DNA from 3 places in the Arthrobacter sp. AD-310 genome. Region 1 is predicted to be linked to each of the others. Evidence: riboswitches for the same ligand, from Rfam matches in the RefSeq annotation. Region 1 holds a riboswitch; each other region holds the start of a gene.

Region 1 (7,133 bases):
TGGCATATTTTCCGCCTCGACAGGGCAACCAGGACCTGGGTGGACACCGGCGTCCTCAATGACAGCCGGAGTAACACTTTGGCTGACACCCTGTGGGACGGCAACAAGCTATACATCGCTTCGCATGTAGTGACCGTGTCCGGGGACGGGACGCCCAAGCCGTCCATTCCAGGGCAGCCGGCCAAGCTTTATCGCTACAGTTATTCCTCAGGCAAATACACCCTGGACCCTGGTTTTCCTACTACTATCACCAATAACAGCAGCGAATCGATGACGATTGACAAGGACACTACGGGCGCAATCTGGGCCACTTGGACGCAGGTTTCCGGAAACGCGACCTCGGGCTACACGAACGCCGTTTATGTGAACGTGTCCACTCCCGGCGGAACAAGTTGGAACACGCCATTTGTTCTGCCCGTGGCGGACCCGAATCCTGCGCCAGATGACATTTCTGCCGTCGTTTCCTTCGGGAGCAACAAGATCGGGGTGATGTGGAGTGATAATCCCGCGGGCACCGTTTATTGGGCAACGCGCACCGACGGAACGTCCCCGACCGCGGCGTCTTCATGGAAGGTCCAGCCCGCTGTTCAAGGAAAGGGCCAAGCGGATGACCATTTGAATCTCAAAGCCCTTCTCGCTGATTCCGCCGGACGAGTCTATGCTGCTTTGAAGACGAGCCTAAATGACACGTACACGGACAAGACGCTGCCACAACTTCAGTTGCTTGTCTTCCGCCCCGGAACCGGTGCTTTCACAAAGTCAACGATTGCAACCGTTGCTGATTGCGTTTCCCGCCCCCAGGTCGTGCTGGACACCACGAATAACGTGGTCAGAGCGTTTCACACTGCGCCTTCCACATCCGTTTCGGGATGCGCATACTCGGGCGTAGCGGGAAGTATCTACGAAAAGACCGCGTCCATGGACAACCCCGTGTTTGGCAGCGGCCGCGGAACTCCCGTCATCCAAGACGGAGCATCCCCAAACATCAATGACGTAACAACAACCAAGCAGAGCCTTAACTCCAGCACCGGTGTCGTGATCCTGGCGAGCAACAACGTCACCAAACGCTACTGGTTCTCGGACCGGTCCCTGGGGTCGGCGCCCGCCCCCAGTCCCTCACCGACACCTACCCCAACCCCTTCCCCTTCGGGAAGCATTAGCGTGGTGGGGACGGCGAGCAGCTATTCCGGTACGGCTGCTCCGATCACCCTCGCAAAACCGGCGGGTACGACCGCCGGTGATTTGTTGGTCGCCGCCTTTACTGCCGATTTAACCCCGTCGGTTAGCAGTGCTCCCGCCGGATGGACGCCACTTGTAAACGGTCTTACCATCGGAAACGGAGCGCGGATCTTTGTCTACTACCGGGTGGCAGGAACGGCTGAGGGCGCCTCTTATACCTGGTCTACCAGCACTGCTGTGAAATGGGGTGGCGGGATGACTGCTTATCGCGGAGCGAGCACATCAAGTCCGATTGACAGCATGGTGGCTACCCGCGTGGACACCAGCTACACGGCGACAAGTATCACGTTGCCAGGAGTAACAACGGCCAGCAACGGTGCCCTCCTTATCGGTGGCGTTGGGTTCGACAGCTCAACTCCTGCGGCATCTCCCCCGACAGGATGGGCAGAGCGCTGGGAGGCGGCGGGTGGACAAATCGCCGAACAGGCCGACAAAGTCCAGACATCCGCGGGCGCCAGCGGCGCAGCCACCTGGACATTTTCCGGGGCCAAAGCAGCGGGGGCCTGGCAAACGGCATTGCGACCATCCGGTTAAGGCTTGCTGAATCTTGAACAAGGCACAACCAAAGCCGCGTGGGAAAAGACGTGCTTGTATCAGCATTTTGACTCTGTTATGCGCCATGGGAATGACCGGTTGCGATGAGGTTACACCCCAACTTGCAGATGATGGGCCTACCGTCCACTTCACTGCAGCCGGTGATGTGGGACTTGGCAGCGGCGCCAAGGGGGTTTTGAACAAAGTACGAGAGCTTGCACCCGACTTCAACATCATCTTGGGTGACCTGTCCTATGAGCAAGGTGCCGAGCAGAAATTCTGCGATTTAGTACAACAACTGCTGGGGCCAGAAATTCCCACTCTGCTTGTGGCTGGCAACCATGAGAGCAATGGTCCCGACGGCTACATAAGCAATTACGTGGAATGTCTTCCGAATCGGCTTCAAGGATTGCAAGGAGACTACGGTAAGCAATGGTACGTAGACGTCCCGGACGAGAATCCGATAGTTCGGCTGATCATGGTCTCGCCGGGTTTGGAATTTCCCGACGGTAGAACGGACTATTCCAAGGGCAGCGCATCTTACCTATGGACCGAAGCCGCTATTGATACAGCCAGAGAAGCGAAAATTCCCTGGACGATAGTCGGTATGCACAATATGTGCTTCAGCATAGGACACTATGGGTGTGATGCCGGCCAAGCATTCCTAAACCTGCTCGTTAGGAAAAGTGTTGACCTTGTACTCACAGGACACGAGCACGTCTATCAGCGCACTTTCCAGATTGGATACGGCGACGGATGTCCTTATCTCTTCGTGCAGGAAGTCAATCCGAAGTGCGTGACTGATTCGGACAGCAGTGTGAACCAAGGCAACGGAACCGTCTTCGTCACCAATGGTGTCGGAGGTCAGAGCTTGAGGGACATCAACACGGAAGACGCTGAGAAGCCCTACTTCGCCGCATGGTCAGGCGCCAACTACAGCCCGGCTAAGGGTACCGCCCACGTGGTCTTGGATAGCACCCACATGAGAGTGGACTTTATTCCTTCCCGCGGATACGAGTTTCAAGATTCATTCCGTATCGAAAGGTGAGATAGCGCCTTCTTTGGCCGCCGCGCACCCTGCCAGTGGGCGATAGCACACCATCGCGCCAGATCCTTCATGACTCGGCAATGCCCGTGATGCCTGTTACTGGATTGTGACTTAGCGCTGCGTCTCCGGTACGGTCTACCTCTGGGGCTGCCCCAGCCGGCCCAATCCCGCAAGACGCCTAACTCTGCCACTTACGGGATCCCGAGACTCCTGGCAGAGGCGGGGGACCCACGTGTCCCGGGCATGGTTCTGCCTGCCCTCGGGGTGAAGTCACGGCAAACCTCATGAGTGGCCGGATGCTCTCATCCGAACCCGACAGCTAACCCCGCAGGCGACGAGAGGCACTACTCATGTCTGCATCTACGGATCAGCCGCGCACAAAAGCGCATCAGTCCATGGAAGAACCGGTTAATTCGACCCGTATTCATTCCGAACCTCACCGTTACACCGGGGTTCTCAAACGCCCACTCACGGTGCGCCTGGCCACGACTGCCTTTGTTGCCCTATTAGGCGCCGCCACTTTGGGGCTCTCAGCAAACACCGAAGCTCTGAATGTTGAACGGGTAACCAACTCCGCAAAGCAGCAGCCCGTTGCATCGCACATGCATCGCGACCAGCTCCTCCAGGCAACTGCCCCACTGGAACCTACTACAGAGGCGACGGTGGAACCCGACGCCGCCCCTGCCCCTGTTCCGGCGGCCAGCGAGCCACCACTTCCGGAAACAACACTGGAGTCCACGCTGGCACCGGCTTCGGCCCCCCTGGCGAATCTGGCATCGACTTCTACCCCGATGCCTACCGGAGTTCCAGGCGGATGGGTTATGACCTTCAATGACGAATTCAATGGAAGTTCCCTCGATACGACCAAGTGGTCCGACTGCTGGTTCTCCCCCACATGTGGTGAGATGAACAAAGTCAGCACCAGCCCGAGCAATGTCGCAATCAAGGATGGCAATCTCGCACTGACGCTGGCCTCGTCCACTTCCGGCGCCCTCGTTTCCAGCAATCCCAAGGGCGGGGCGGGCAGTGGCTATCAATTCACCACTGGTTACGTGGAGGCCCGCATCAAGTTCCCCGGTGACGCTAACGGGCTGTACAACTGGCCTGCGTTCTGGTCGACCGGGCAGTCATGGCCTACGACTGGGGAAAATGACATCGCAGAAGTCCTCAAGGCTAAAATGACCGTGAATTACCACTCAGGTTCCGGTACGCATAACCAGGGCACAGTTCCGGGTGACTGGGCGAACCAATTCCACACTTTCGGCTTGCACCGTACGGCAACCTCATCCGACGTGTACTTTGATGGGGTTAAAGTCAAGTCCTATCCCACGGACGATGGCAACGCGCCGCAGTATATTGTCCTCAACGTTGGGGCAGCGTCTACTAATCCAGTTTATGGGCCAGCCTCGGAGGTACAGGTCGACTACGTTCGCGCTTGGCAGTGATTTTCCTCCCTTATAATGGGCTCACCTGGACGGCGGCGGCATATCCCGCCGCCGTCCATTTTTGGCAGTTTCTCACTTTCAAAAAACAAGCCGGCGGCCCATCCGGTTCTTCCCATCATTTAGTAAACTCTTGCAATGAAGCTTCTGTACATAACAGAAAGTGTCCCTAACCGAGATCCTGTGCTGGGTGATGGAAGCTCTCTCATCCCCTTCGAGGTTTTGCGTCACCTACCTGCTGACGTGACGGTAACATTGCTGACATTCTCCGGGCCCGTGACGGTGCCGGATGAAGTTCGATCACGCTGCAACTCTGTGCATGTTGTCCCTCGACGAAGCAGGACGCTAGCTGCACTCCGTTCAGGCCTAGGCGTGAACGGACTAGGGCGGCAAGAACGATCGACGAGGCGTGCCCGAGAATTAGTGGCAGCATTGTCCCTGCAACAGGACGCTACGCTGATCCACGGGCCCCACGCGCTGTTTCTCTCCCACTATGTTTGGGGTCCTCTGGTCCTGCAGACTGTTGATCCTTGGTCTATCCGGGCGGCCATGGATACTGCCATCGCAGGAAAGTTGATGCCAGCATATAAAGTCAGGGCGTATCTGGCTCTGCGGGCAGAACGACGCCTCCCGGCCCGTGCGCGGCTGTTGACCGTCGGTGCAGGAGACGCTGCCGCGTGGAGCAAGAAGCTGGCGCGGCCCGTGACCAGCGTTGCCAATGGAGCAGAGTCTGCGCCTCGTTACCGGGGGAAACGGAACTCTCCGGTGGTTTGCTTCGTGGGGAGCCTCAATTATGGTCCCAATATCGACAGTGCTCATGTGCTGGTCAAAAAAATTGCACCAATGGTCTGGGAGCACGTTCCCGATGCGAAATTCGTTGTTGCGGGTCGCCAACCTGCGGACTCAGTTCTTGCGCTGTCTGCTGATCAGGTTGAAGTCCTGGCTAATGTCCCCTCCGTGATGGACGTATTCAATGGTTCGGATGTGGCGGTCTTCCCAGACGAGCACGGCGTCGGCATACGGAATTCCGTCCGGGAAGCCTTGGCTGCAAATGTGCCCGTTGTGGCGACACCTGTCGCCGCCCGTGAACAGGCTCCGCATCCTTTGCTAACTATCGAAAAGGACCCGACACAATTCGTAGACCAGGTCGTAAACCATCTGAACGGCGGCCCGCCGAGGCTCATGTCCGATACCGGTTCTGAAGTCCGGACGTGGACGCAAACTGCTGCAGATTATCTGGATCAAATTCACTTGGCGGTGAACGACTGGCACCTGAAAGAAGGCAAAACCCCATGACACCAGGCGGAGACCTTGCGCGGGCAGGAGCAAGCGGCGCGATGTGGCAAGGTCTTGCCTTCGTTTCAGGCCGGCTGATCGTACTTGCGACCACTGTGGTCTTGGCAAGACTCCTCTCACCGGAGGAATACGGGCTGGTTGCATTTGCCTTAGTGCTGATGTTATACACCGAAAGCGTTGCTGACGCAGGAGTAGCCCAAGCTCTGGTCTATTTACCCCGAACCAAGGTTATGGCGCAGTCCGCACTCCTGATCTCGCTTGGTCTAGGCACCTCCCTCGCGTTAATTGTTGCATTGGGGGCGCCTCTAACCTCAGAAGTATTTGGTTTTCCCGCTGCCGTCCCATTGATCCAAGTCATATCAGTATCAATTTTTGCTACTTCATGCGGGGCAGTTCCTGAAGCCCTGCTCAGACGCGATCTCCGCTTCAGGCAGCTGACTGCAGCCCCCGTAATCCGGGCAGCTTTAATGGGTTCGGTTACTCTTCTTCTGGCTTTTCAAGGACAAGGCGCATTGTCTCTTGCACTAGGAACCGTGGCGGGTTCAGTGGGTTATGCTGCCACGTGTTGGTACCTAGTCCGCCATGATGCGCCCTGGAGGTTTTGGCGATCGAGTTGGCACTCCATCCGGGCTAACCTGTCCTTCGGTGCGCCTGTAGCGGGCAGCAGCTTACTTGCCCGGCTGATATTTGATGTGGATTACCTCATTATTGGACTTGTTCTGGGCGCCCAAGCGCTCGGTTATTACACCTTGGCATTCCGGCTTCCGGAAGCCCTTATTTTGAATGTATTCTTCGTACTCTCAACTGTGCTGTTTCCCCTTTATACACAGGTCCGTGACGACCCTTATCGACTCCGGGCCGGATACCTGAAAAGCATGCAGATTCAAGCGTTGTACGGGGTCCCGGCAGGCGTTGGCCTCGCTGTCCTGGCACCCGTGCTTGTGCCTTTGCTTTTCGGTCCCCAATGGGGAGACGCTGTGCTCCCTCTGACCTTATTGGCCATATATGCCGCCGTTCGTTCGCTGGGAGCAGGGGCGAATGACGTGTACAAAGCCCTCGGCCGGCCCGGGCTTTCAATAACTATTTCCATAATCCGGCTTTTGATTTTGGTGCCGGTGCTTTTTTTTGCCACCCAATGGGGCATCGCCGGAATTGCGTCAGCTCAACTCGCAGTTGCCGTGATTTTCGCAGTGGGTATGCAGACGGTAGCAGCGAAAGTAATCCGGATCAGGACGAGCATGATGTTTCAGGCAGTGCTACCCGGACTGGTATGCGGGGCCGCTGTGGCAGTTTCCGGATTGATTACCTTGGTGCTGCCATTGCTGGGCGGCGCCGCCACCGCCGTCTTGGTCATATTCGTCGCACTGCCGATGGTCTACTTGATTCTGCGCTTAGGCTTCCCGGAACTGCACAAAGACCTTCTGACCCTGGTCCGCCTACGGTGATCGGCTGGGCCAGTTGCTAACCGCATGGCGCCACAGCCAAAAGTCCCGGTCAGCAGCGATCACTGCGTTCACGTCTACCCGGTTTTGGTCTTTGCCCGATGAGCTACTCAACCGATATGACAGGGTCGC
Region 2 (7,133 bases), on a different contig from region 1:
CGGTTGCCAGGCCGCGCATCATTCCAGGCCCGGTGTGCTGGGCGGGTGATGCCATGCCGAAGAGGAGCCGGAACGGCATCAGCCGGGTCCGTCCGGGGTCAGGTTCGATCACAGTGCCCGAGGGGACTTCCTGTACCCGGGGCATGGTGCCATGCCCCAATGCGGCCAGCAGTGGAGCGCCGATGGTGCTCAGCGCCATCATCGCGGCAAGCGGGTTGCCAGGCAGGCCCAGGACGAACCGGCCGTCGGGCAGTTCTGCCAGGACCGCAGGATGGCCGGGCCGCATGCCCACGCCATCGATGACCAGCCGCCCTCCCAGTTCAGCCACCGCCCTGCGAAGGTGGTCCGTGCCGGAGCGGCCGGTCCCTCCCGTGGTAATAACGACGTCGGCAGGCAGCTCGGGTGCGCCGGGCACCTCCGGGACATCATCTTCGAGGGCGGCGAGCCATTCCGGGTAGGAGTCGCCGATCTTCTGCAGTCCTCCGGGTATACCGCCGAGCATGCTGACCACTGCCGGAAGTTGGGGTCCGAACGTATCGCGCACCTGGCCGGGAACGGGCAGCCCCCGGGCCACCACTTCGGAACCGGTCAGCAGGAGCCGTACCAGGGGCTTGCCCTGCACACGGAGTTCGTCGTAGCCGGCCAATGCTGCCAGCGCCAGGTGGGCCGGGTTCAGCCCGGCACCGGCTTTGACGAGGACGTCCCCCTGGGCCGCTTCCTCGCCGGCTTTCCTGATGTGCTGGCCGGTGCGCGGCTCCCCCGGACGGGCGGTGCCGCCGGTTAACAGGACGGGCAGGCCGTCGTCGTCCGTTCCCAGCACCGCAGCTTCGCTGCGAAGGATGGCCTTGCCCCCGGGCGGGATGAGGCCGCCGGTGACGATAGGGCTCGCCTGGTGCGGGGCAAGCCGGGTCCCGGGTTCAACAATGATCCAGGGCCCGGTCCCATTGACCGCCCATCCGTCCATGGCGGAAGAGGCATAGTGGGGCATATCCTGCAGCGCCACAATGTCCTGGTCCAGGATGCGGCCGAGGGCGAGCTCCAATGCCACCGGCGCCGCAGGGATCGGGGTGGCCGCATCAAATGCCGCCTGCCGGGCTTCCTCCCAGGTGTGCGCCAGGCGGTGCTGCTCTTCGTGCCCTTCCGGTCCGCCGGAGTCTGCCGTGGTTTCCCCGGTCATTCGCCGGGAGTCCCCGCCGCTTCAGCATCGTAGTCGGAGGCCAGGGAACGGGCCACGGCCAGGGCCGAGTCCATGGAGGCGGTATCGGTGGCCCGCCCGGCGCCGGAGGCAAGGCCCGCCGCGTAACCGGCAATAAAGGTGGTGAGCGGGGCAGCCGGACGGACCACGGAGTGCGCGGCTACTCCGGCCAGCGAAAGGATGGCGTTGATGTCCACCTGGACATCCTCGAGTTCATACGCCTGGAGCAGGGACCTGCACCATTCCTCCAGCGTTTCGTCCTGGCTCTTCATGAACTGCCTCCCAAGTTAGCTGCGGCTGCGCCGCTGCTGGCTCGAATGCTGGTCACCGGCGGCAACCCCCAGCGCGGCGGCATCGTCCCACGTGTCCACGTCTGCTGTGGACGCGGCAGGAACCATGACAAGCTGCACGTCCAGACTAGCAAGGAGCGCGCGCACCGAAGCGTTGACCAGGTTTCCGTTGCCCTCGAGTTTCTGCACGGCGCTTCTTAACCCACTCGTGCGATAAAAGCCGACGAGTGGCTGGATCCGACCCTCCGGGCTGCCGTCGTCCGCGCTGGCCAGGAGCGCTTCCGGTTTGTCCGCCTCCGCGGCCAGGGCAAGGGACAAGGTCCTGACAGCGTCCGCTACCAGCGGCATGTCGCAGGCCAGCACCAGGGTATAACCGCTGCCGGCCCCGCCCTCCGACAGGGCCTCGAGTCCGGCGGCAATCGCTGCTGCGGGTCCGGCGAATTCGGGCTGCTCGCGGCAGGTCGCCACCCCGTCCGGCAGGGGCCCGGAATCGGGCCCCACGACCACCACCTTGCGCGCTCCTGCAGCGGCGGACAGGGACCGTTGGAGCAGCGTTGAACCGCCGAACACCAGATGCTGTTTGGGCACGCCCCCCAGGCGTGACGAACGTCCTCCCGCCAGGATCAGGGCGTCAAACTCCGGCACTTCGACTTTCACGGTTCCAGCCTAGCCACCAGCCGGCTCTGCCGCGCACCCCCGCAAGATCACACCGAAGGGAATCAGGCTGCGCGTTCAGGGAGCAGGAACGGGTCCCATGCCGGGGTCGGCTTTTCCAGTTCCTTGATCTGCCACATGGTGCCGTGCGGCGGTTCGGGGACGAACCGCAGCTTCCAGCCCATTTCCGCGGGAGTGTGATCACCCTTGACGTTGTTGCAGCGGAGGCAGGCTGCCACGAGGTTCTCCCAGGAATCGGCCCCGCCGCGTGATTTTGGGTGGACATGGTCGATTGTGTGCGCGGCTTTCCCGCAGTAAGCACATTTGTGCCCGTCCCGCCGCAGGACACCGCGCCGGCTGACAGCGGTTGCCTGGTTGTACCTCGGCCGGATGTAGCGGTTGAGAAGGATCACCGAAGGCCGGCCCAATATCTCCTGCGGGCCCACCACGGGGTCGTCCCCTTCGGCCACCACGCTTGCCTTGCCCGTGAGCACAAGCACCAGCGCCCGGCGGAAAGTCACAACCGCCAGCGGTTCATATCCAGCATTCAGAACGAGAGTGCGCATGCACGTACCTCTTCACGGCCGCACCCGTCAGGGGCACGAGGGCCGGCTGCCCTCGGCATGTTCGGGCTATGGATCGACACCACAAGAGTAAACAAAGAAGTGCGCTATCAGCTAATTTCGCTGCAAAACGAGTTGGTCCCTTTTAAAGGGCAAGGACCCCTGCCGCGTGGGCAGGGGTCCTTGAACGGAGTCCGGTCGGCGAAGCGTTCCGGGCGGCGCCGCTATTAGCTGACGCGGATGAAGACCGGGCCGGAGCCAACGTTGGCGCTGAACACAACGGTCTGGTTGCCGTTGTAGCCGCCGTGGACGGCCTGGCCGTTGCCCGCGTAGACAGCGATGTGCGCTACGCCGGCGCCGCCGTCGGCGTAGTAGATCAGGTCGCCGGGCTGCGCTTCGGCAGCGCTGACCGTGCGGCCGAGGGACAGGTAGCCGGCAGGCCAGTCGTGGAAGTTGATTCCGACGGCGGCCAGCGAGTTGGTGACCAGCATGGTGCAGTCCTGCATAACGCCCAGCTGGGCGTAGGCGGCGGACAGGATGGCCGCACCCTTGCCGCTTGCGGAAGCGGCCGGCGCGGCGGGGGCAGAGGCGGCGGAGACGGTGGCCGTGACCTTGGGGGCAGCAGGAGCCTCGGCAACCGGAGCCGGAGCGGCTTCCTCAACCACGGGTTCTTCCTCAACGACAGGAGCCGGGGAGGTGGTGACTGCCGGCTTCTCAAAGGTGATCGCGATGGTGGAGGCTGCGGAAATCGGGGCTTCGATCGCGGACTCGACCTCAAGGGCCGAGGCCGGTGCCGAGTCACGCTGGATGTTGGCGTCAGCCGCGTTGGCTGCAATGCCGCTGGTCAGGACCAGGCCGGAGGCTGCGGCAATGACCGCTGCCTGGCGTCCGACGCCGCCGGCGTTGTCGCCAACAGCCTTGGCGATGATGGCGATCGAGTTGGTTTTGGTGACCTCGGCGCGGTGCCGTGCGGTAGCACGAGTAGTCATCTTTTCTCTCTTTCGAATTCCTCGGGGCCTGTGGGCCGCACAAGGGTGTTGGACGCGCCGGCATCTTGGGGGTACGTCGGCGCGTCCCGAACGGGGATTAGTGATTTGGCGGATGCGCGGGCAAAGAAAAAGTTCCGGGGGCCGAAGCCCCGGGAACTGATTAGCCTGCGAGGGTGTAGAAGGAGGAGGTTCCGGTTGCAGCTACGGAGTGGAGCAGGGTGCCCTGGGAGGGGTTGAGCGCGCTGACCATCATGCCGTTGCCTACGTAGATACCGACGTGTGCGCCACCGTTCTGCATCACCAGGTCACCCGGCTGGGGGGTGGAGGTGGGGGTCATGGCGGTCCATGCGTTGACGCGGGGAATGCTGATGCCGGCCTGGGCGTAGACCCACTGGGTGAAGCCGGAGCAGTCCCAGCCGCTCACGGGGCTGGTGCCGCCCCAGACGTAGGGGCTGCCAATGCCGGTGTAGGCAATGGCTGCCAGGCCGGAGGTGGCGGCCGAGGAGGCTGCCGCGGCAACCTTTTCGGCTGCTGCCGTGGCCGTGGTGGCGTTGTCCGCGTCGTCGTCGTCCGAGGTGGACTGGGGAGTCACGCGCTCAACGACGGGAGCTGCAACGGTGGTGACCACGGGACGCTCGAAGGAGACCGTGGCGGTGGGGGCGGCGGTGACCGCAAGGGCGGTCTGCGCCGAGCCGGACTCGGCGGACGCGGAGACACCGGCAGTGGTGTCCGCAGCGTTGGCCGGCAGGCCCATACCCAGGACCAGTCCCGAAGCAGCAGCAACAACTGCAGCCTGGCGACCTACTGTCCCGGCGTTGGCACTAACAGCCTTGGACACAGCGTCCAGGGGGTTGGTACGAACCGGTTGCGCACGGTGGCGCGCAGAACTATGGCGTGAAGACACGAAGGTAGCCTCTCCCAATGCCTGCGAGGTGAGCTGTCGGATTCGGATGGGAGTCACCCGGCCGCGCTGCTTCCATGGAAGCTTTGCGACTTAACCCCAAGGCCTTCATGACGAAGACCAAATTTGGTTCCCCCGCCCCTGCCAGACGATGAAATGCGAACGGACCTTGAGCGGTGGCAGAGTTAGGCAATCCGCACAAGAGCGTCAACTTCGGAAAAGTTGACGCGAGTTAGACGGTACAGCAGTTTCGCGTGAATGTCACATTCAGGTCACGGCGGGTCACAACGAACTGGGAGTTTGCCCTCATTTGACTACAGCCAGCCCGTCGGATCGACCACTTCGCCGTTGACCTGCACCTCGAAGTGCAGGTGGCAGCCAGTCGAAGCCCCGGTGGTGCCACTCAAAGCCACCACGTCGCCCCTGGAGACCGTCTGGCCCTCAGTCACACTGAAGGACGAAAGGTGGTTGTACGTGGTCTCCAGGCCGTTTCCGTGGTCAATCACCACACGGTTGCCGCCGCCGAACTGGTGCCAGCCCACAAAGGTCACGGTGCCGGTGGCGGCGGCGAGCACGGAGGTGCCGCACTGCGCCACGTAGTCCTGGCCGCGGTGGAAGTCGCCGGAGCCGCCCGTGATGGGGCTGACGCGGTAACCGAAAGGCGATGCGGTAACCATGCTGGCCAGCGGCGCACCAAGGCTTCCGACCGATGCGGCGCGGGAGACGGCGCCCGCGGACTGGGCACTCAGGAGCTGCTTGAGCTTGCCGTCAGGGTCGGCCTGCGTCACGACCGCTGAGCGGCTGAAGTCGATCTGGGCGCCGGCTTCAGCGGAAATGGCCGGCTGCTGCGGCGTGACGGCGGACGCGGCAACAGGCGTGCTTCCGGAGGCGTCCGTGGCCATCACGGGACTGGTGGCAGGAACAGTCACTGTAAGCACCATGCCGGTGGCGGCCAAAGCGATCCCGGCCTTCTGGCCGATGCCGCTTGCAGAGGCGAACTCGGTGATCTGCCGGAACGGACCCCGACGGCGCCGCGCATCACGGTGGAGATCGCGGGGGCGCTCCGTGTGAGTAACTTCGGCCACGCGCGGGGCCGGAGCGGGGCCGGCCGCGCGGCGGCGCCCCCTGGAGGTCTGCATGGACAAGAAGGATTCCTCTCTGAAAGCCTGCGAAGTTAGCTGTCGGATTCGGGTCAGAGAGATCAAAGACCCGGTCCGGAGCAGGCAAGCTTCGGCACAGAGAGATTCCCGGAGGATTCCTACACTGGAAGAGGCTTGCTGCTGTCGGACTTCACCCCAAGGCAGTCCCCCGCTGCCGCTTGTGGTTCCCCCGCCTCTGCCAGTAGTGACTCGTGCACCTGTTCCGCTGGCAGAGCTCGGCTCCGGAACAGGTAACGCTTTAGTATCAACGCTTGCTTCAACTATAGAGGCTTAATCCCTAAAGTAACAATTCCGTTATCTTTGCGTAACCGCCATCAAATGGAGTATTCCCGGGTTGCGGGCGTCGCTCGCTAGCGGACGGTAACGAAGACGTGGGCGGCCACTTCGGGCGGCAGTTCGAGGGCGCCCTCGATGCCGGGCACGCGGACGGAAATATAGTCACCCACGCGCTCGAGCGTTACAGCGGCGCCGGGCCGGATGCCGCCTTCATCGAGCTGCGCCAGCAGTTCAGGTTCCACCTGGATGGGCTCTGCCAACCGGCTGACGGTCACCACAGAGGCGGTGCCATATGACTTCATGGCCTCCAGGAGGCTCACCGCCGTTTCCGCGACGGCCGCAGCAGCCTCACCACCCAGCGCCGCGAGGCCTGGGATGGGGTTGCCGTAGGGGGATTCGGTGGGGTGGTCCAGCAGTTCATAGATGCGCCGTTCCACACGCTCACTCATCACGTGCTCCCACCGGCAGGCTTCGTCGTGGACGTAGGCCCAATCCAGCCCGATGACGTCTGCCAGCAGCCGTTCCGCAAGGCGGTGCTTCCGCATCACTTCCGTGGCCCGCTTGCGGCCGACTTCGGTAAGTTCCAGATGCCGGTCCCCGGACACCACAACCAGGCCGTCACGTTCCATCCGGCCAATGGTCTGGGACACCGTGGGACCGGAGTGGCGCAGCCGTTCAGCAATACGGGCCCGGAGGGCAACGATGTTCTCTTCTTCGAGTTCCAAAATGGTCCGAAGGTACATCTCCGTAGTGTCGATCAGATCCGTCATCCAGCTCAGCTCCTCGAGCGCAGTACCTTGCGTTGTCCCACCGTATCGCCGTTCACCGCGACGTAGTCCGTTGGCTAGCTTAGCCTATTTTGACTTAGTCCGAATAGTTGAAGAGGCCTACTGGAGGCGTCTCACGGGCTGGACTTTGACGGTTCCGGTTCCCGCCGAATGGGCTGTTCAGGCAGAATGGGAACGGCCCAGATGCAGTCCACCCAGGCTGCCTGCCAGCGACCATCCACCCGTCCGGACCGAAGCCGTGTCCACGCCGAAATTGGAGCCCCTGTGAGCGAACCCAGCATCACTATTCCCGCCGACCTCCTCCCCAAGGACGGACG
Region 3 (7,133 bases), on a different contig from region 1:
ATCCGGGCGAGGACAATCGCCCCCGCGCACATCGCGCAAGGTTCCAGGGTGACCACCAGGGTGCAATCGGACAGGCGCCAGCCGTCCGCCTTCCCGCCATTCACGGCGGCCAGTTCACGCAGCCGTTCTGCCGCCTGCCGGATGGCCACCACCTCAGCGTGCGCCGTGGGGTCACCAAGCTCTTCACGCTGGTTGCGCCCTGAACCGAGTACATCGCCGTCGGGGCCCAACACCACGGCGCCGATCGGAACATCCTCCGTATCGAGGGCACGCCGGGCTTCGGCGAGGGCGAACCCCATCCATGTGTTGAATTTTCCAGCGGAGACCATGGCTCAATGATAGTTTCGGAGGATACCCAAAGCCCGTGACGACCAGCGCCGGGAGGCACAGTGAGCACCGTCCGTGACCGTGTGGACAGATGGATCAAGCCGTATGCCGCGTTGTGGCTGACCATGATTATTGGTGGGTCGCTGGTTGTGGCCATGGCGTTGCTCGGTGCCGAGGTGTACTCCAACGTGGTGGACGACGAAGGGCTGGCGAGCCTTGATATTCCCGCCCTGGAATACGCTCAGACGCTGCGGAATCCCGAAACGGATGCCTTCGTCACCGGCTTCACGAACGTGGGCGGCGGCGTCGGAATGCCCATCCTGGCGAGCATCCTCACAGCGTGGCTGACGTTCCTGAGCCGGACCTGGCGGCCTATCGTCCTGGTGGCCGGGGCCGCGGCGGTATCCACCACCGCCACCACAGTGGGCAAGCGGCTGGTGGGCAGGACCCGCCCGGACCACTCGGAAGCGGTTCCGCCGTATGAATCCACCCCGTCGTTTCCCAGCGGCCACACACTGAACACGACCGTGGTGATTGGCGTCCTGGTCTACATCATCTGCCTTCAGTTCCAGCTGCTCTGGGTACGGATCACGGCGATCACGGCGGGAACCATCTTCATTGTCGCCATGGGCCTGAGCCGCGTGTTCCTGGGCCACCACTGGCTCACGGACGTGATGGCCGGCTGGTTCCTCGGACTGGCCTGGGTGTCCATGGTCATCCTGGCCCACCGGCTGTTCCATCTCATCAGGCGCAGGGAGCACGCGGGCCCGGCACCCACCTTTGAGCACCCCGTGGTGCGCGATGTTGTGGCGGACGCCATCCATCACGACGCCGGCACAAACCGGAGTTCCGGGCGCGACACTGACCGGACCGCCGGGCAGGGTCCTGAGCGCAGCACGGGCCGGAGCCCGGGTCACGGAAAGGAATAGCGCGGGTGATAGTTTTTACCAATGCGCACTCTCGTTGTGGACCACCCGCTCGTCGCCCATAAGCTCACCGTCCTGCGGGACAAGAACACCCCGTCGCCCGTGTTCCGGCAGCTCACGGAGGAGCTGGTGACGCTCCTGGCCTACGAGGCAACCCGGGACGTCCGCACCGAACCGGTGACCATCGAGACGCCCGTCAGCACCACCGTGGGCACCGCGTTCACCAAGCCCACCCCGCTCGTCGTTCCCATCCTCCGCGCAGGCCTGGGCATGCTGGAAGGCATGACCAAGCTGGTGCCCACGGCCGAAGTCGGCTTCCTGGGGATGGCCCGGGACGAGGAAACCCTGGACATCATCACGTACGCCGAGCGCCTCCCCGAGGACCTCACCGGCCGGCAGATCTTTGTGCTGGACCCGATGCTGGCCACCGGCGGAACCCTGCGCGAAGCCATAAAGTTCCTCTTCAAGCGCGGCGCCTCGGACGTCACCTGCATCTGCCTGCTGGCCGCGCCGGAAGGCCTCGCCAAGCTGGAAGAGGAACTCTCCGGCGCCAACGTGACCATCGTCCTGGCCTCCATCGACGAGAAACTGAACGAGAAGTCCTACATCGTTCCCGGCCTCGGGGACGCGGGGGACCGCCTTTACGGCATCGCTGGCTAGGACACAACCCTTTCCGCTGCCCGGGCCGTTGGCTAGCCTGTGCCCATGGACTGGAAACTGGAACTTGTGTTTGTCCCCGTGTCCGACGTGGACCGCGCCAAGGATTTCTACGTCAACAAGGTCGGCTTCAATCCCGATTTTGATGAGCGGCCCTCCGACGGCATCCGCTTTGTACAGCTGACGCCGCCCGGCTCAGCCTGTTCCATCTGCATCGGCGAAGGGCTCACCGACGCGCCTCCCGGCACCGGCTCAAACCTCCAGTTGGTGGTCAGCGACATCCAGGCGGCCCACGACCACCTGAAGAACAACGGTGTGGAAGTCAGCGACGTGGACATCCAGGCCTGGGGCCACTTCGTCTATTTCGCCGATCCGGACGGCAACCGGTGGGCGGTGCAGTACATCCCCGGACGCTGAGGCGGCCGGGGATGCAGTGGGTCCTGCTCAGGGCTGGTTTAGTACCAGTTGTTGCCCAGGTGGAAGTTCAGGGCGCCGCACGGAGACTGGTAGCGCTCCTTGATGTAGTTCAGGCCCCAGTTGATCTGCGTGCGGTAGTTGGTGAGGTAGTCCGCGCCGGCGCTGGCCATCTTTTCGGCGGGCAGGGACTGGACGATGCCGTAGGCGCCGCTGCTCGGGTTGGTGGCCGTGGTGGTCCAGTCGGACTCCTTGTCCCACAGGGTCACCAGGCACTGCATCTGGTCCTGGCCCCAGCCGTAGGAAGCCAGCTGGCCGGCGGCGTAGGCCTGCGCGCCGGCAGGGTCGTTGACCGCGACGACGGGAGCGGGCTCGGGTGCCGGCTCGGGCGCGGGCGCGGGTTCCGGAGCGGGAGCCGGCTCGGGGGCGGGCGCAGGGGCCGGCTCGGCGGCCTGCGGAACCACGTTGATCGGAGCCGGTGCAGGGGACTCGGCCGGGTTGGACCGGATCTCGCTCTTTTCGATGCTCATGCTGGCATCGGAATCTGCGGGCGCCGCGGTGGTTGACGCTGAGGGGGCCAGCGTACCGGTGGCCTGTCCTGCGGCACCCACTCCGCCCACCAGCAGGGCGGCGCCTGCGGTGAGGACGGCGGCACGCTGGCCAAAGGTGAACTTCCTGCCCGCGGGACGCTGTGTATTGCTGTCCGACTCGTGTTTTGCGCGCGGCTGTACCGGGAATTTGAACATGATTGATCGCCTCTCACACCTGCGGAGTTAGCTGTCGGGTTCGGATGAGGGCATCCGGCCGCACGGAACAGACACGTGCTGGCTTAACCCCTAGGGCAATCGATGCCCGGGACGGTGGGTCCCCCGCCTCTGCCTTGGATCAAACGGAATCCGGGAAGTGGCAGAGCTTGGCGTCATCCGGATACGCGGCCCGAACGGGAACCGCACCCAATCGACGGTACAGGAAGGCGCTGCTTAAGTCACATTTAGGTAACGGACATCACGAATGACGGCGCGTCGGTTTGCCTAAACATCGAAGGAAGGCAGTTGAACTGTGAACTGCGTGCAGCCGGGCCGTGATGACACCGTTACCCGGCCTCCGTGAGCCTCCACAATGGATTGCACAATAGACAGGCCGAGACCACTGGTGCCCTCGGCGGCGCCCGCACCTTCCGCGTCTTCCGTACCTTTCCTGGCGGCGTCTGCGCGGGCAAAGCGGGAGAACGCGTGGTCGACAAACTCTGCCGGGATGCCGCCGCCGTCGTCCGTTACCGTGACTACCGCCGTGCCCTCCGGCGAGGTGCCAACTCCCGTCACCACAGTGGTGCCGGCGGCGGTATGCTTCCGCGCGTTCGACAGCAGGTTCATGAGCACCTGGCGCAGCTGGGACGCATCGCCCTTGACCAGCACGGGCCCGTCCGGCAGTTCCAGCCGCCACGTGTGCCCGGGGGCCATGACCTTCTCGTCGCTGACGCTTTCGACCACCAGCTGCGTGAGGTCCACTTCGCTGAGCTTCAGCGGCTGGCCCTCGTCCAGCCGTGCCAGCAGCAGGAGGTCCTCCACCAGCGCGGTCATCCGCTCCGACTGGCTCTGCACCCTGGCCAGGGATTTTTGCCCGTCGGGGGTGAATCGCTCCGTCATCCGCATCAGCTCCGTGTAGCCGCGGATGGCCGTTAGCGGTGTCCGCAGCTCGTGCGATGCGTCGGCCACGAATTGACGCACCTTGGTCTCACTCTTCTGCCGCGCCTGCAGCGCGTTCGCCACGTTGTCCAGCATCAGGTTCAGTGCGTGGCCCACGCTGCCCACTTCGGTGCCCGGGTTGGCGTTCGACGGCGGCACGCGGACCGCCAGCGCGACCTCACCGGCGTCGAGGGGCAGTTGCGACACGCGGGTGGCAACCGCGGACAGCTGTTCGAGCGGCTTCATGGTGCGCCGGATCAGTACCGTTCCCACGAGGCCGATCAGCAGCAGGCCGCCCAGCGATACAAAAACGAAGGTCCAGACCAGGGAAGCGAGGGTGCTTTGCTTGCCGGCGAGCGGGAGGCCGGTGACCAGGACGTCGCCGAAGTCCGTTTGCACGGCTACAAGCCGGTACGCGCCGTTGGACAGCTTCCGGTCCACGGGCCGGGCATCGGTGGCGAGTGCGAGCAAAACCTTTTTGTCGTCGGCGGACAGCGCCGACCGGCTGGTATCCGAGGCGAGGAAGCCGCCGCTGTTCACCTGGCCGTTCACGATCCGGGCATTGACCGTGCCCACGCTCTGTCCTCGGGCGTCCAGGGGGTCGCGGCCGTTGAAACCGCCCATTGGAGGGCGGCCGGGATCGTTGGCCCGTTCGGCGGCCTGGCTCAGCTGGTCATCCAGCTGGCGAGTGAGGAACGCGTCCATAGATACATAGCTGGCCACCCCGACGGCGCCGCAAATGGCGATCAGCAGCGCCATCGCGAGCAGGATCAGCCTGGTCCGCAGGTGCCAGGTGGCGGGCTTGAGCCAGCTCCGGGAATGCTGGGCCGGAGCCTGGGGGAAGGGCATGACAGCCTACTCCGCGGGCTTGATCACATAACCGGCGCCACGCACGGTATGGATCATGGGCGGGTGGACGGCGTCGATCTTCTTGCGCAGGTAGGAAATGTAGAGCTCCACGATGTTGGCCTGCCCGCCGAAGTCGTAGTCCCATACCCTGTCCAGGATCTGCGCCTTGCTGATGACGCGCTTAGGGTTTTCCATAAGGTAGCGGAGCAGTTCGAACTGTGTGGCGGTGAGCTGGACGTCCTCCCCGGCCCGCGTGACTTCGCGCGTGTCGACGTTGAGGACAAGATCGCCAACGACCAGTTCGGCGGTGTCCATGGCTGCGACCCCGGAACGCTGCACCAGGCGGTGCAGCCGGAGAATGACCTCCTCCATGCTGAACGGCTTGGTGACGTAGTCGTCGCCCCCGGCGGCCAGCCCCACGATCCGGTCCTGGACGGCATCCTTCGCGGTGAGGAAGAGCGCGGGCACCTCGGGAGCAAAGGCGCGGATCCTGCCCAGCAGTTCGACGCCGTCGAACCCCGGAAGCATCACGTCCAGCACCAGCACGTCCGGGCGGAAGTCCTTTGCGAGCTTCACGGCCTCGGGGCCGTCCGCGGCCACGGCGACGGACCATCCAGCCATCCGCAGGCCCATGCTCATCAGTTCGGACAAGCTGGGCTCGTCATCGACCACAAGGGCACGGATGGGGGAGCCGTCCGGGTGGGACAGCTTGGGAAGGTTGTTGGTCATGGAGTGCGAAGTGGCCATGGGACAACTCTCCGATCGGTGGGTGTAGCCCGGCTTTGGCTTTCCTGTGCGCAGGCTGTGAATGCCAGCGTAGCCAGCTGGGCAAGGTCCTGCAGCGAACCGGCAGCTTGGTCGCGCGGGCACCCGCCTGGCACCCTCTAGCAGGAGGGCAGGGTAGTCCCGGGCTCATTTCCGGACGTTCGGACGGGAAAAATCTTTTCCCCGGAGCGCATCGGGCTGGACAGGGGCGTCGGGCTTGAGGAGCGATTTTGGCATTCCGCACTCAGTTGAATAAAAGCGTCCTTTTGCCCGCGCCTGTCGAACTATATTTCGCCAAACGCCGTTATCGGGCCGGCTGCTCGGATAACGAGCGTTATTCTTTGGGGTCCGCCAGAATCGTGATCTGCGCCACAATAGAGCATTTCGTCTCACGATGCGGACGATTCGGTCCATTGTTACTTGCAAGTTGCCATTGTTACGCTGCACACTTCCAATGTGAACAAGAACTCAACAGCACCTGCAGCCGCAGAATATTGGCCCAGCACATCAGCTGCTGCCGACATGCGCTGTTGTCGAATGCACGCCTGACCTTCCCACCCGCCGAAGTTCTTAGGCATTCGCCCCCCAGCCCAGCGTCGGGCGCCCCTCCCCAGTTCGCAGTGCGGGGAAACCCAGCATTCGAGCCGCGATGGCGGCCATTCACATTGAGGTAAGCATTCCATGTCTGTTGCATCCGGATACGTCCACATCTCCGTCCGTAACGCCGCCAAGGCGGGCCAGCCATCCGGCCTGCGCCCCGGCTTCGGTCCACGCCCGGCCCTCGCTCCCTCTGCCGGGAACGGCTTCCCCGCACAGGGCTACACGCCGCAGGGCTACAACCCCAATTCATACGGGCAGCTCCGGGCAGTTCCGGCGGCAGACTCCGCACCCGTCACCGCTCCCACTCCGGTAGTGGCGGGGCCCAACGCGGTGCGTCCCGTAGCCAATGACAACGTGGCCCGCGGATTTGTCCTCTACATGGGCATCGATGAGGAAACCGCCGCGGCTGCCGGCACCTCAATCGCCAAACTGGCCCAGGAAATCCGCGCCTACGCCCAGTCGCTGGTTACCGGTGCCGAGAGCTACGCGGCAGTCGCCGTAGCCCCTGCCGGCACCCCGGGTTCCGCGCTCGACGTCGTCCGCTCCACCTTCGGCGACCCCACGGTGAACTCCCGCCAGCGCACCGAGACTCCCCGGCCGCAGCAGCCGCAGGAGCCGCGCCCCTCCGGTGTCCTCATCGACCTTGCACGCCGGGAGGTTCACCTCGACGGCGAATCCCTCAACCTGACCTTCAAGGAGTTCGAGCTCCTGAACTACCTCGTGGAAAACGGCACCCGCACCGTCGGCCGCGACGAGCTGCTCGAAGGCCTCTGGCGGAACGCCGAGGAAGTGCCGAACGAGCGCACCATCGACGTCCACATCCGCCGGCTCCGCTCCAAGTTGGGCCGCCTGGCCAACACGGTCCGCACCGTCCGCGGCCAGGGCTACCGCTTCTACGAGCACCCCGAGG

What was found. Region 1 has a riboswitch for cyclic di-AMP ahead of ACYQ1Z_RS07120 (glycoside hydrolase family 16 protein). Riboswitches for the same ligand answer to the same signal wherever they lie in the genome.
Region 2: another riboswitch for cyclic di-AMP. It lies ahead of ACYQ1Z_RS05115 (C40 family peptidase); the one in region 1 lies ahead of ACYQ1Z_RS07120 (glycoside hydrolase family 16 protein).
Region 3: another riboswitch for cyclic di-AMP. It lies ahead of ACYQ1Z_RS09780 (aggregation-promoting factor C-terminal-like domain-containing protein); the one in region 1 lies ahead of ACYQ1Z_RS07120 (glycoside hydrolase family 16 protein).

Annotation. Positions count from the first base shown of each region.
Region 1 covers NZ_BAAHNO010000010.1:101,946-109,078, forward strand. The annotation lists gene ACYQ1Z_RS07110 (hypothetical protein) at 1-1,773, shown strand, start outside; gene ACYQ1Z_RS07115 (metallophosphoesterase) at 1,859-2,821, shown strand; cyclic di-AMP (ydaO/yuaA leader) riboswitch at 2,987-3,167, shown strand; gene ACYQ1Z_RS07120 (glycoside hydrolase family 16 protein) at 3,172-4,266, shown strand; gene ACYQ1Z_RS07125 (glycosyltransferase family 4 protein) at 4,813-5,559, shown strand; gene ACYQ1Z_RS07130 (lipopolysaccharide biosynthesis protein) at 5,556-7,004, shown strand; gene ACYQ1Z_RS07135 (aminoglycoside phosphotransferase family protein) at 6,996-7,133, opposite strand, start outside.
Region 2 covers NZ_BAAHNO010000008.1:52,629-59,761, reverse strand. The annotation lists gene ACYQ1Z_RS05140 (molybdopterin molybdotransferase MoeA) at 1-1,177, opposite strand, end outside; gene ACYQ1Z_RS05135 (DUF6457 domain-containing protein) at 1,174-1,467, opposite strand; gene mobA (molybdenum cofactor guanylyltransferase) at 1,483-2,142, opposite strand; gene ACYQ1Z_RS05125 (HNH endonuclease) at 2,205-2,705, opposite strand; gene ACYQ1Z_RS05120 (NlpC/P60 family protein) at 2,930-3,691, opposite strand; gene ACYQ1Z_RS05115 (C40 family peptidase) at 3,852-4,529, opposite strand; cyclic di-AMP (ydaO/yuaA leader) riboswitch at 4,600-4,778, opposite strand; gene ACYQ1Z_RS05110 (M23 family metallopeptidase) at 4,907-5,731, opposite strand; cyclic di-AMP (ydaO/yuaA leader) riboswitch at 5,742-5,952, opposite strand; gene ACYQ1Z_RS05105 (metal-dependent transcriptional regulator) at 6,103-6,798, opposite strand; gene serC (phosphoserine transaminase) at 7,081-7,133, shown strand, end outside.
Region 3 covers NZ_BAAHNO010000013.1:71,577-78,709, reverse strand. The annotation lists gene ACYQ1Z_RS09800 (nucleoside deaminase) at 1-329, opposite strand, end outside; gene ACYQ1Z_RS09795 (phosphatase PAP2 family protein) at 453-1,256, shown strand; gene upp (uracil phosphoribosyltransferase) at 1,278-1,913, shown strand; gene ACYQ1Z_RS09785 (VOC family protein) at 1,959-2,327, shown strand; gene ACYQ1Z_RS09780 (aggregation-promoting factor C-terminal-like domain-containing protein) at 2,366-3,070, opposite strand; cyclic di-AMP (ydaO/yuaA leader) riboswitch at 3,076-3,236, opposite strand; gene ACYQ1Z_RS09775 (HAMP domain-containing sensor histidine kinase) at 3,356-4,858, opposite strand; gene ACYQ1Z_RS09770 (response regulator transcription factor) at 4,865-5,605, opposite strand; gene ACYQ1Z_RS09765 (winged helix-turn-helix domain-containing protein) at 6,305-7,133, shown strand, end outside.